DNA from 2 places in the Parapusillimonas sp. JC17 genome. Region 2 is predicted to be linked to the other one. Evidence: riboswitches for the same ligand, from Rfam matches in the RefSeq annotation. Region 2 holds a riboswitch; the other holds the start of a gene.

Region 1 (6,492 bases), 2.2 Mb from region 2:
CGAACGGGCGACGGCCCTTCGTAGCGGTCCAGGCAGACCGCGTCCGCGCCACTGCGCACAGTTAGGTACACGGTATCGCCGACCTCTTCGGCAAGGGATAGCAAGTAACGGCGGCAGGGCTCGCGCAGATCGAAGGACATCGAGGCCGCCACGCCCAGCTCGAAGGCCAGCGGGCCAAGCAGATAGCGCTTGTTGGACTCGTTCTGCACCACCATCCGCTGCTGTATCAGCCGCTGCAACAGGCGGTGCACGGTGGAATAAGGCAGGCCGGTGTCCGAAGCGAGCCGGGTGAGCGGCAGCCCCCTGCGTCCCGCAGTGGCCATATGCTTCATCAATTGCACCGCCCTTTCTATCGTTCCAACGTCGCCTTGTGCCGCTTTACCTCCCATGATGGCTCCTGTGATGCGCCGACTTCGGGCGCCGGATGGCATTATAGGCGCGGCGCGGGCTGCGGGAAGAACAATTCCATTTGATGGAAAACGGCGCGGGTAGAGGGGGTCAGACCCCATACGGGGTCTGACCCCGAACAACCGTCATGAAGGGGTCTGACCCCGGGCAACCTTATCATCGTTATGAAAAAGGGTCAGACCCCATGCGGGGTCTGAACTTCGATCAACCTGGCCGCCTCGGAAAAGGGGTCAGACCCCGCATGGGGTCTGACCCCGAATCAGGTCAGTTCAGCCAGCAGCAGCCGCCAGAACTCCAGTCTTTTTTCCAGTGTCGAGACGAGGATGTGCTCGTTCAAGGTGTGGGCGCCATCGCCATCCGCGCCAACGCCGTCGATGGTAGGGATGCCCAGGGCGGCGGTGAAATTGGCGTCGCTGCCGCCTCCGGTCATGGGGGCCTCTTCGAGTTCGAATCCGGCACGACGCGCGCAATCCTGGGCGACGGCCAGCAATTTCGCCGTTCCGTCGCTGCGCGTCATGGGCGGGCGATTGAGTTCCGCCTTGACGGCCAGTTCGACGTCGGGGTCGACGGCCTTCAGCGCATTGATGCGCGACAGGATGAATTCGGCCGCTTCCCGATCGGGCACCCGGAAATCGACGACCGCCCTGCATTCGGCCGGGACCACGTTGGTGGCGGTGCCGCCTTTCAGTGTGCCGACGCTGACGGTGATGCCTCGTGCATAGTCGGTCATGGCTTCGAGCGCCAGGACCTGGTGCGCCATCTCCTTGATCGCGCTCCGTCCTTTTTCGTGTGCGACGCCAGCATGCGACGGCCGACCGCGCGCGGTAAGGGTGACCATCCCCGTGCCTTTGCGCGCGGTCACGCATCGTCCGCCGTCGGCCCTTGCCGGTTCGGTCACCAGCACACAGCGCGCACGCGCCGCGTAATGTTCGATGCTGGCCCGCGAGGCGTGGCTGCCGGTCTCCTCGTCGGGCGAAAACAAGTAATCGACGGGCAGCGCCGTGCCGCCGTTTGCGGTCGCCTGCCCCATGGCGGCCAGCGCCAGGTAAGCGCCGGCCTTCATGTCGTACGTGCCGGGGCCGTACAGGCGGTCGCCCTCTTGCCGGACCGGGTTTTCAAGCAGCGTGCCGACGGGATGGACGGTATCGAGGTGCGCGAGAATCAGTATGCCCGGTCGATCATCCCCGGTTTTGCGATTACTGACGCATAGCAAGGGCCCCACGTCGCCGGCCAACGGCTCGATACTCGCGCTCAGGCCCAGCTTGCGCGCTTGCTCCCCGGCCATTTGCATCATCTGCCCGACCCGCCCCGGGTCGTGTGTCGGCGATTCCAGCCGCACCCATTCCTCGATGCCTGCGACGAGGCTTTCCGTGGTTTCCCTGTTCATTGCACCTTCCATGTGAATGTTAGACAAGAGGCTGAAGCCGGACGCGCGGCGCCAAGCGCAAACCATTCTACCTGCCCGCTCCGCGACACATGGCGCCAGGAAATCCAGGTTGCATTACACTCATATCAAATAAACTGAAGGATGAAAGAGGCGCCATGGCCTTCACGACGGAAAACGTCAAGGTATTTCTTGCTGTGCTGGACACCGGCAGCTTTTCAGCTGCCGCCCGGCGGCTGGGCCGTGTACCGTCCGCGGTCAGCATGATGGTCGCGCAGCTCGAGGCGGAACTCGACCTGGCCTTGTTCGACCGCTCAGGCCGCGAACCCCGGCCAACCAGCGCCGCACTTGCCCTGGAACCCCAGGCGCGACAGCTTGCGGGTCAGTTGCGCCAATTGCAGACCCATGCGCTCGCCCTGCACAAGGGCCTGGAAAGCCGCTTGACGCTGGCTATTGCGCCCGAGCTGCTGTCCGCACCCTGGAATGATCCCCTGGTCCTGCTTTCCAATGAATTCCCATCGCTCGAGGTCGAAGTGCTCTCGGCGCCGCAGGCCGACGCGCTTCGCATGCTCGAACAGGACAGCGCCCAGCTGGCCATCGTGTTCGAGCGTCCCGCCACCAACGAGCATGAGGCCTTTCAGGAATTCAGCAGCGAAATCCTGGTCGCCGTCATCGCCCCCGATCATCCCGCGTTCTCGAACGGCCGCAGCATGCTGCGCCAGGAGGAATTGCTCGATATCCGGCAAATCGTCGTGGCCGGCCGAGATGCCGACGAAACCGATCCCCGCGTCGTCGTGGCGCGGCAGATATGGAGAACCGACAATTACCTGGCCACGCTGAGCCTGGTACGGTCGGGACTGGGCTGGGCCTACCTGCCGCGCTCCCTGGTGCAGCCGCTCACCCAGAGCGGAACGCTGGTCGAGATCACTTTCGAGAACATCAGCAATCAGCTACAGCTGTGGGTGGATGTCGTCTGGTTGCGGGATCGACCCCTGGGGCTGGGCGCGCGCCGCTTCATCGAGCTGGTCAGGCAGGTACGGGGCCCGCGCCAGATCGGCGATTAGAGCCTGCATCAACCAGGGCCTAGGCGGCCTGCCGCGCCTCGGACGTGGGCGGGCCGGCTTTCATCGAGGGAGCTGGCTGCATGGCCGATGCAGGCAGCCCAAACACCTTGTCGAAAATCAGGCTGAACACGAAGGTATAGACCAGGAAAAATACGATGAAGCCCAGATCCAGCACGAATGCTTCCCACCAGGATACATTCAGCCACCATGCGAAAAAAGGCACGAACGCCACGATGAGGCCGCCTTCGAAGCCGATGGCGTGCGCCACGCGGCGCTTCACGCTGCGGCCCTTGATCGTCTGGCGGGATTCCCAGTGCTCGAAAAGCGCATTCCAGACAAGATTCCAGACCACCGCAATCAAGGATGCGGCAACGGCCGCGACGCCTGCATGGCCCGGTGCATGCCCGAGCATCGCCAGCGCGACGCTGGTCAGGATGACGGCGATGAGCTCATAAAGCGATACATAAACCACCTTGCGTTTGACGCCCTGCATGGTGCGACTCCATAAATACTTTGATTGAACCGAAAGAAATATACCTCCGCCTCAGCCCCGAAAAAAGTCAGCTTCTATCAGTTTTTCTGACATGTTGACCGTACCACGGGTTTATCCCCAATTGAGCTCTTTCCGGAATCCGGCTACGCTCTTGCTCGTCCATATAAAGATCATGCAGAAGAGTCCGGCCATCCATGCCGGCGCCGACGGAGCAACCGCCCCGGAAACTCTCAGGCCACAGGACTGCAACGGTCAGGACAATCTGGAGAGCGGCGCGTTGGGCGCCCACCGAAGGGGAACCCGGCAAGGGTGAAACTCTCAGGTAAACGGACAGATGGGGCGTCGCCGTCATTCGGCGGCGACCACATCTATCTGGAGCTCTCATGCACCATATCGCCATCATCGGCGCCGGCATCAGCGGCGTCACGTCCGCCTACGCCCTTGCCAAGCAAGGCCATGCGGTTACCGTCATCGATCGCCTGCGCTATTGCGCCATGGAAACGTCGTATGCCAATGGCGGCCAGCTATCGGCCTGCAACGCAGAAGTCTGGAACAGCACCTCGACCGTTCTGAAAGGAATGCGCTGGATGCTGCGCCGCGATGCCCCGCTGCTCGTCAACCCATCCCCAAGCTGGCACAAGTACTCATGGATGGCGGAGTTCGTCCGCCATATCGGCAATTACCGAGAGAACACGCTGCGTACGACACGACTCGCCATCGAAGCACGCCAGCATCTGTACAAGATGGCGGAAGACGAAGGCATAGACTTTGACCTGGAAACACGCGGCATCCTGCATGTGTTCCACGATCGGAAAAGCTTCGAAGCCGGTCGGCGGGTCAATGCGCTATTGCGCGAAGGCGGCCTCGAACGCCACGAAGTCACACCCGCCGAGGCGCGCGACATCGAACCCACGCTGACCACCGAATGCTATGGGGGCTTTTACACGCCCTCCGACGCCACGGGCGACATACACAAGTTCACGCGCGGATTGGCGCAGGCGTGCGAGCGCAAGGGCGTGCGCTTCCTGATGGACACGGAAGTCACCGATATCTCCGCCCTGGAGCAAGGCCATCGACTAACCATCAGGCAGGCATCCACCGAGCACCTGGACGCCGATGCCGTCATCGTCTGCGCCGGCACGGCCAGCCGGCGATTCGCCTCGATGCTGGGCGACCGTGTGAATATCTATCCGGTAAAGGGGTATTCCATCACGGTCAACCTTGAAGACGAGCAAAGCATCGCGGGGGCTCCCTGGGTCAGCCTGCTGGACGAAGAAGCCAAGATCGTGACCAGCCGCCTGGGGCGCAATCGCTTCCGGGTAGCGGGCACGGCGGAATTCAACGGCTACAACAAGGACATCCGCGCCGACCGGATACTGCCCCTGACCAATTGGGTCCACCGCCATTTTCCGCAGGTTGACACTTCACGCGTCATTCCTTGGACGGGACTGAGGCCCATGATGCCCGACATGATGCCGCGGGTGAAGGCGGGCAGACGGCCCGGGGTCTTCTACAATACGGGCCATGGGCACCTGGGCTGGACACTGTCGCCGATCACGGCGCAGATGCTGGTCGACGAGATCGCCCGCAGCGGCGCCAGAACCCAGGTCGCCGTGGCGGCCTGAACCCATGGAATATTTTATTTTGTAAGTCGTCCCGCGCACGGAAAATGGCGTAGTAAACTCTGCGCTCCACTTTCCGTGCCGAACACCATCATGCTCGATGAGCGCTTTTCCATTGCGCAGCTTTCGCGCCTATCGCCGCGAGGCAAATCGGCGGCCAACGACGACACTCACACCAATCCCTGCCTCAGCTGCGGAGCATGCTGCGCACACTTCAGGGTTTCCTTCTATTGCGGGGAAATCGCCGATGAGCGCGGCGGCATGGTCCCTCCCGAACTGGTCACGCAAGTGGGACCCCTGCGCGCCTGCATGAAAGGCACGGAATATGGCGGCAAGCGCTGCATCGCGCTGCGAGGAGAGCTCGGCCAGGACGGAATCCATTGCGCCATCTACGAGCAGCGCCCTTCGCCGTGCCGTGAATTTCCGGCTTGGCAAGAAGATGGTTCTCCCAACCCGGACTGCCAGCGCGTCCGCATGAAGATCGGCCTGCCGCCGCTGCCGGCCATCACAAAAGACGACGACCTCGACCCGGGAAATACGCCGCCCCGCCGTGGCGACGTCGCTGCCTGATCTGCCTTGGGGTCAGACCCATTTTCGGCCTGGGGTCAGACCCCATGCGGGGCCTGACCCCAAAATCAACGAACAAGCGGCAGCTCCCAATTTCGGCCTGGGGTCAGACCCCGTATGGGGTCTGACCCCAAAATCAATGAACAAGCGGCAGGCCCCATTTTCGGCCCGGGGTCAGACCCCGTACGGGGTCTGCCCCCCAGTTCAACGCTCCCAGGACGCCTCGGCCAGCACGGCCAGCGGCCCGGCCTTCCGGATGGGTGCGACGTGCTCGGGGTGTTTCACATACAAGGCGCCTGCGAAGGCCAGGGCGTTGACCGACACGTTGTGAGAATGCTCTTGCTTGCGTGGCACCAGGAGCATCCAGCCGTTCTGAACCAGCATGTTGCAAGGCGGCATCAGCCCTTCTTCGTCGGGCTCCAGGCCCAGCTTCGCGCACGCAAGACCGTAGGCGCCGGACATGCTGGCCGCAGACGCATCGATGTCCGCCGACCGCTGTGCCAGCACACGGGCGAACACGTGCCTGACCGGCAGGACGGCATGTTCTTCGAGCGCCAACTCGGGCGCGTCCGCCGACAGATGGGCGATCAGGGGATCCAGGCTGGCATTGCCGGGCGCCGCCGGCAGCCATTGCACATGCTTATGCCGCTGACTGGCGCCCGCCGGCCCGCCGCCGTTGTAGAAGCCGAGCCCTCCCGATTCCGACAGCAGGCTGGCCAGCACCCAGAAGTCCTCGTAAGCGAGCGGCTGCCGCTGCTCCGCGAATTCCCGACGCGCCAGGACGAGATGGCGATCGCATACCGGGAATTTATTCAGGATGGCGACATGGTGATCGCCGAAAGGCCCGACCGTCAATGCCGGTTCGGGCGACAGGAAGGGATTGAAATCCGGATCGCGCGGACCGCCCGGCATCGCGGGCTTGGCCACGTTCTTCGCCGCCAGCGAAGACAGCCA
Region 2 (6,492 bases):
GAGGTCTACCTGAGCGACATGGTCCCCGCCATGAAGCCTTCGGACGCCTACGCCAAGATGGCGCACCGCGAAGCGGAACGCGTGAGCATCGACGAACTGGAAGGGCGCGTAACAGGCGTGCTGCTTACCCCTTACCCGCCGGGCATCCCCTTGCTGATTCCGGGCGAGCGTTTCAACAAGCGCATCGTCCACTATCTGCAATTCGCCCGCGAATTCAATGCCAAGTTCCCGGGTTTCGAAACCTACGTGCATGGTCTGGCGCAGGATATGGGACCGGACGGCATGGGCCGTTATTACGTCGACTGCATCAAGGAAGACTAGGGTCTGTCGAGGCTAGGGGGCCGTAACGCAATGTTCGACGTCGCTGTGATCGGCGCCGGGGCGGCAGGCATGATGGCCGCCGCCGTCGCGGGCCAGCGCGGCCTGCGCGTGGTGCTGATCGACCATGCGCGGCGGCTGGCTGAAAAAATCCGGATTTCGGGTGGCGGGCGCTGCAATTTCACCAACATCGGCACCACGCCCGCCAACTTCATTTCGCAAAACCCCGATTTCTGCCGGTCGGCATTGTCTGCCTACACGCCCAGGGACTTTCTCGACCTGATCCGCAAGCACGGCATTTCCTGGCATGAAAAGCATCGCGGCCAATTGTTCTGCGATGAATCCAGCGAAGACATCATCGACATGCTGCGGCGCGAGTGCGAGGCCGGCAAGGTGTCGTGGCGCATGCCGTGCGCAGTGAGCGAAATCCAGCGTGAGGCGGACGGGTTCCGCCTCGCTACAGATCAGGGCCCCATCGAGGCTCGCCAGCTCGTCCTGGCGACGGGCGGCATGGCGATCCCGCAACTGGGCGCCACGGATTTCGCGCTGGGCATCGCCCGCCAGTTCGGCCTGAAAGTCGTGGAGCCGCGTCCCGCGCTGGTTCCGCTGACCTTCGATCCGGCATCATGGGCGCCGTTTTCCGAGCTCAGCGGCGTGGCGCTGGAAGTATGCGTGCGCAGCAAGCCGGAGGGTGGCAAGGCAACGTCCGGCAGGGCGCGCGGCGTGGCACCGGCCGTGTTCCTCGAAGATCTGCTTTTTACGCATCGCGGCCTGTCCGGCCCGGCGATCCTGCAGATCTCCAGCTACTGGAACCCCGGCGAGACCATACATATCGATCTTGCTCATGCACAGGATCTGGAGCGCGAGCTGCTGGACGCGAAGCCCGGCAGCCGCCAGCAACTTGGCACGGTGCTGGCCGGGCTGTGGCCCAAGCGGCTGGCCGAACAACTGCTTGCGACGCTGGATTCCGCCGCGCCGGACCTGGCCACGCGCAGACTGGCCGATGTGCCGGACAAGACGCTGCGCCGGCTCGCGTCGCGCATCCATGACTGGGCGCTCATGCCCAGCGGCACGGTCGGATACAAGAAGGCCGAGGTCATGCGCGGCGGCGTGGACACGCGCGGCCTGAACCAGAAAACCATGGAGGCACGCAGCGTGCCGGGTCTGTACTTCATCGGCGAAGCGGTGGACGTCACCGGCTGGCTGGGCGGCTACAACTTCCAGTGGGCATGGGCCTCCGGGGTGGCCTGCGGGCGGGCGCTGGCAGGCTGACCGCGGCGGTGCCGTTGATGCGGGCGACTTCGGTTCCTGTCCGGAACGCCCGCGCGTCATCGCCTATTCGACGTTGATTTTCTGTTCTTCGATCAAGGCGGCAAGCAGCTTGCGCTCGTCGAGCAGCAGTTGGCGGAACTGCCGGGAGTCCAGCGTTTTCGTTTCCGCGCCCAGGCCGTTATAGCGCTCTTCCACATCCTTGTCAGACAGCGCCTTGGCCAATTCCTTGTTCAAGCGCTCGAGGATTTCGGGCGGTGTGCCCTTGGGCGCCCACATGCCGAACCAGATATCCAGGTCTGCTTCCTTGAAGCCCAATTCGCCCACGGTGGGAGCGTCCGGGAAGAAGGGTGAGCGCGTGGCACTGACGATGCCCAGCAGCTTGACCTTGTTCGTACGGATATGGGGAAAGGCGATGCCCGGATCGCAGACGAAGTCCGCCTGGCCCGACAGGACGTCCTGCAGCGCCGGGGCGGACTTTTCCCTGAGCGACATGAGCCATACCCTGCATTACCTGCTGAAGCTGCTGGATAACATGAAGCTGCTGGACGGCGAACAGCCGGCTGACGAAGAGCGGAAACCGCTTTGAATTCAGGGCGCTTTCGAGTTATTCTTACGGGCTGCTGTTCACATCGAGTGGGAGAGCGCCGGCTTTTCCCCGGCCGCCGAAGGCGCAATTCGCCCAGAATCGCTCAGGCACCCCGTACCGCTCGTGTATTGCTTTGCCTGGGGTCAGACCCCTTTGCGTCAGGGGTCAGACCCCGTACGGGGTCTGACCCCGGGCCAAGCAAGACAGCATTCTGGAGAGACTCAGGCCGCCGCATATTGGCCGGCCGGGCGCCGAAGGTGAATACCCCTTGACCAGGGGCCAACTCTCAGGCAAAAGGACAGAAGGGCGATGCGGCCAGCGTGTTAGCTGGCTTACGTCGTATTTCCATCAGTCGTTTTCCCGTCACCGGAGCCCCCATGTCTTCTACCCTAAAGCAAACCCCCCTGTATGCGGTGCATATCGAATCCGGCGCCAAGATGGTCGATTTCGGTGGCTGGGACATGCCCGTGTCCTATGGGTCGCAGCTCGAGGAGCACCACGCCGTGCGCCAGGATGCCGGCATGTTCGACGTCTCGCACATGCTGAATGTCGACGTGAAAGGCGCAGGCGCCAAGGGCTACCTGCAGCGCCTGCTTGCGAACGACGTCGCAAAGCTGACGGTGCCGGGCAAGGCGCTGTATTCCTGCATGCTGAACCCCGAGGGCGGCGTCATCGACGACCTGATCGTCTATTTCTTTGGGCCTGACGATTGGCGCGTGGTCGTCAACGCCGGCACGGCCGACAAGGACGTGGCCTGGATGCAGAACGTGGCCCGGTCGGGAGGATTCGATGTGCAGGTGCTGCCCCGGCGCGACCTCGCCATGCTGGCGGTGCAAGGCCCCAATGCCCGCGAACGGGTATGGGCTGCTCGTCCGGGCTGGAAGGCCGCAACGGCCGAGCTCCAGCCCTTCACCGGCGTGGCGGTGCCAGACGGCGCGCTAGTGGCCCGAACGGGCTACACCGGTGAAGACGGTTTCGAAATCGTGCTTCCGGCCGCTCAGGCAGAAGCCCTGTGGCGCGACCTTGCCGCGCTCGGCGTCCGCCCCTGCGGTCTGGGCGCACGCGACACCTTGCGCCTGGAAGCCGGCATGAACCTGTATGGCCAGGAAATGGACGAGCAAGTGAATCCGCTGGTCTCGGGCCTGGCATGGACGGTATCTTTCAAGGATGCGGACCGCGGTTTCATCGGACGCGATGCGCTCGAGGCCGCCGAAGTCGACCGCGGCCTGGTCGGCGTGAAGCTGCTGGAGCGCGGGGTGATGCGCGGGCACATGAAAATCCGCAGCGACAAAGGAGACGGCGAGCTCACCAGCGGTTCGATGTCGCCGACCATGGGGATTTCCATCGGCATGGCGCGGGTCCCCGTGGGCGTGCAGCCCGGCGATGCGGTCCAGGTCGAGATCCGGGGCAAATGGCTGCCCGCCCAAGTGGTAAAAATGCCTTTCGTACGCAACGGCAAAGTGATTGCCTGATTCAAGTTCCTAAACACTAATATCAATACAAACGGGGTAACACATGACTCTTCCCACCGATCGCAAATACACATCCTCCCACGAATGGGTCAAGCCCGAAGGCGACCTGCTGCTGGTGGGCATCACCGATACCGCGCAGGATCAGCTGGGCGACCTGGTGTTCGTCGGCGACGTCAACACGGGCGCGCAGCTTACGGCCGGTGAAACCGCCGGCGTCGTGGAGTCGGTCAAGGCCGCCTCCGACATCTACGCGCCGGTGAACGGCGAAATCGTGGAATTCAACGAGGCGCTGAACGATCAGCCCAACCTCATCAACGAAGCGGCTTTCGATACCTGGATCTACAAGCTCAAGCCCGAGAACATGTCCGATATCGACGGCTTGCTCGATGCCGCCGGCTACCAGGCTATTTCCAACGATTGATGGCATTTACCCGCCGCGAACCCGTTTTTGTTTAGGTCGACTATGTTGCGTGAACTTGATCCCCATTCCGATTTCATCCCCAGGCACCTGGGCCCGTCTCCAGCCGATCAGGCAAGAATGCTGCAGGCCATCGGCGCGCCCGACCTTCATTCGCTGATCGCCGAGGTCGTGCCGGACAGCATCCTCAAAAGGGGTGCGCTGAAGCTTCCGGCGGCGCGCAGCGAAGCGGATGCGCTGGCGGAACTCAAGGAAATCGCGGGACGGAATCAGATGTTCCGCAACTACATCGGCCAGGGTTACTACGGTAACCACGTACCCAACGTCATCCTGCGCAACATCCTGGAAAATCCCGCCTGGTATACGGCATATACGCCATACCAGCCCGAGATTTCCCAGGGCAGGCTCGAGGCCCTGCTGAACTACCAGACCATGGTGGCCGACCTCACCGGGCTGGACATCGCCAACGCTTCGCTGCTGGACGAGGGCACCGCCGCGTCCGAAGCCATGACCTTGGCGCGGCGCGGCTCGCGTTCCAAGAGCAAGGTGTTTTTCGTATCGCAGCATTGCCATCCGCAGACGATCGAAGTGGTCCGGACTCGAGCCAGCGGCCTGGACATCGAAATCGTGGTCGGCGATGAATCCCAGGGGCTGCCCGACTGCTTCGGCGTGTTGCTGCAGTATCCGCACAGCCTGGGCGGCGTGGCAGACTACCGCGCCCTCGCTCAGGCCGCGCACGACCAGGGCGCCGTCGTGGCTGTTGCCACTGATCTCCTCGCCTTGGCCTTGCTGGTGCCCCCCGGCGAATGGGGCGCCGACATCGCCGTCGGTTCAGCACAGCGCTTCGGCGTGCCGCTCGGATATGGCGGCCCTCACGCCGGCTTCATGGCCTGCAAGGATGCCTTCAAGCGCAACATGCCCGGCCGCCTGGTAGGCGTTTCCAAAGACAGCCAGGGCGCGCCGGCGCTGCGCTTGGCATTGCAGACACGCGAGCAGCACATACGCCGTGAAAAGGCCACCTCCAATATCTGCACCGCCCAGGTCCTGCTTGCCGTCATGGCTGGCATGTATGCCGTCTGGCATGGTCCCGCGGGCATCAAGCGCATCGCGGAGCGTGTCGCCTACCTGACCGCCTATCTGCGCGATGCGCTGGCCGGCCTGGGTGTTGCCAGCGTCAATGAACAGTTTTTCGATACCTTGCTGCTGAATACCGGCGCGCACACCGCCGCCATCGTCAAGGCGGCAAGGGCGGCGTCCATCAATCTGCGCGTGGTGAGCGACGCCCAACTGGCGGTATCCCTGGACGAAACCGTGACGGTCGCCGACTTGGACGCCTTGCTGCACGTGTTCGCCGCCGGGATGGGCGGCAACTGGACTCCGCCTGCCGATCGCAGTCTGCCGGCGGCGCATGGCATCCCTCAGGGCCTGCTGCGCCAGTCGCCGATACTCTCGCACCCGATCTTCTCGCGCATCCGTTCGGAAACCGACATGCTGCGCTATTTGCGCGGTCTGGCCGACAAGGACTTGGCGCTCGATCGCACGATGATCCCTCTGGGCTCGTGCACCATGAAGCTGAATGCCACGGCCGAGATGATTCCCGTCACCTGGCCCGAGTTCGGCAATATGCATCCCTTCGCGCCTGTCGAACAGGCCAAGGGCTACAAGGAATTGATCGACCGCCTGTCCGCCTCTTTGTGCGAAATCACGGGGTACGACTCCATCAGCCTGCAGCCGAATTCCGGCGCGCAGGGCGAGTATGCCGGCCTGCTGGCCATCCGCGGCTACCATCGCGCCAACGGCCAGCATCAGCGCGACGTCTGCCTGATTCCGTCCTCCGCGCATGGCACCAACCCTGCGTCCGCCCAACTGGCTGGCATGGAAGTCGTTGTCGTGGCGTCCGACGATGAAGGCAATGTGGACGTCGAAGACTTGAAGGCGAAGATCGCCAAGGTGGGCGACCGGCTCGCGGCCTTGATGATTACCTATCCTTCTACGCATGGCGTCTTCGAGACGGCGGTGACGGAAATCTGCGCGCTCGTCCATGACGCGGGCGGCCAGGTCTATCTGGACGGCGCCAATATGAACGCCATGGTGGGTTTGGCGCAGCCCGGCAAGTTCGGTTCGGACGTCTCGCACCTGAACTTGCACAAGACCTTCTGCATCCCCCACGGCGGCGGCGGTCCCGGTGTAGGTCCGGTTGCCGTGCGCTCGCATCTGGCGCCTTATCTTCCGGCCGTGCTGGACGAATCCGGCAGCCTGCCCGAAGGCGCCGAAGTCGGGCCGGTGTCCGCGGCGCCCTACGGGTCGGCCAGCGTGCTGCCCATTTCCTATATGTACATCACGCTGATGGGCGCCGAAGGCCTGCTCGCCGCCACCGAGACGGCCATACTCAATGCCAACTATATCGCCGCGCGCCTGCGGGAACA

The links. Region 2 has a riboswitch for glycine ahead of gcvT (glycine cleavage system aminomethyltransferase GcvT). Riboswitches for the same ligand answer to the same signal wherever they lie in the genome.
Region 1: another riboswitch for glycine. It lies ahead of ACSBPU_RS07605 (D-amino acid dehydrogenase); the one in region 2 lies ahead of gcvT (glycine cleavage system aminomethyltransferase GcvT).

Annotation. Positions count from the first base shown of each region.
Region 1 is NZ_CP197474.1:1,581,216-1,587,707, reverse strand. It holds gene ACSBPU_RS07625 (IclR family transcriptional regulator) at 1-389, opposite strand, end outside; gene ACSBPU_RS07620 (M20 family metallopeptidase) at 668-1,795, opposite strand; gene ACSBPU_RS07615 (LysR family transcriptional regulator) at 1,951-2,856, shown strand; gene ACSBPU_RS07610 (PACE efflux transporter) at 2,876-3,349, opposite strand; glycine riboswitch at 3,515-3,605, shown strand; glycine riboswitch at 3,606-3,693, shown strand; gene ACSBPU_RS07605 (D-amino acid dehydrogenase) at 3,733-4,974, shown strand; gene ACSBPU_RS07600 (YkgJ family cysteine cluster protein) at 5,050-5,541, shown strand; gene ACSBPU_RS07595 (phosphorylase) at 5,743-6,492, opposite strand, start outside.
Region 2 is NZ_CP197474.1:3,731,852-3,738,343, reverse strand. It holds gene ACSBPU_RS18095 (arginine/lysine/ornithine decarboxylase) at 1-321, shown strand, start outside; gene ACSBPU_RS18090 (NAD(P)/FAD-dependent oxidoreductase) at 352-1,590, shown strand; gene ACSBPU_RS18085 (Bug family tripartite tricarboxylate transporter substrate binding protein) at 1,654-2,082, opposite strand; glycine riboswitch at 2,215-2,306, shown strand; glycine riboswitch at 2,378-2,488, shown strand; gene gcvT (glycine cleavage system aminomethyltransferase GcvT) at 2,554-3,648, shown strand; gene gcvH (glycine cleavage system protein GcvH) at 3,692-4,069, shown strand; gene gcvP (aminomethyl-transferring glycine dehydrogenase) at 4,112-6,492, shown strand, end outside.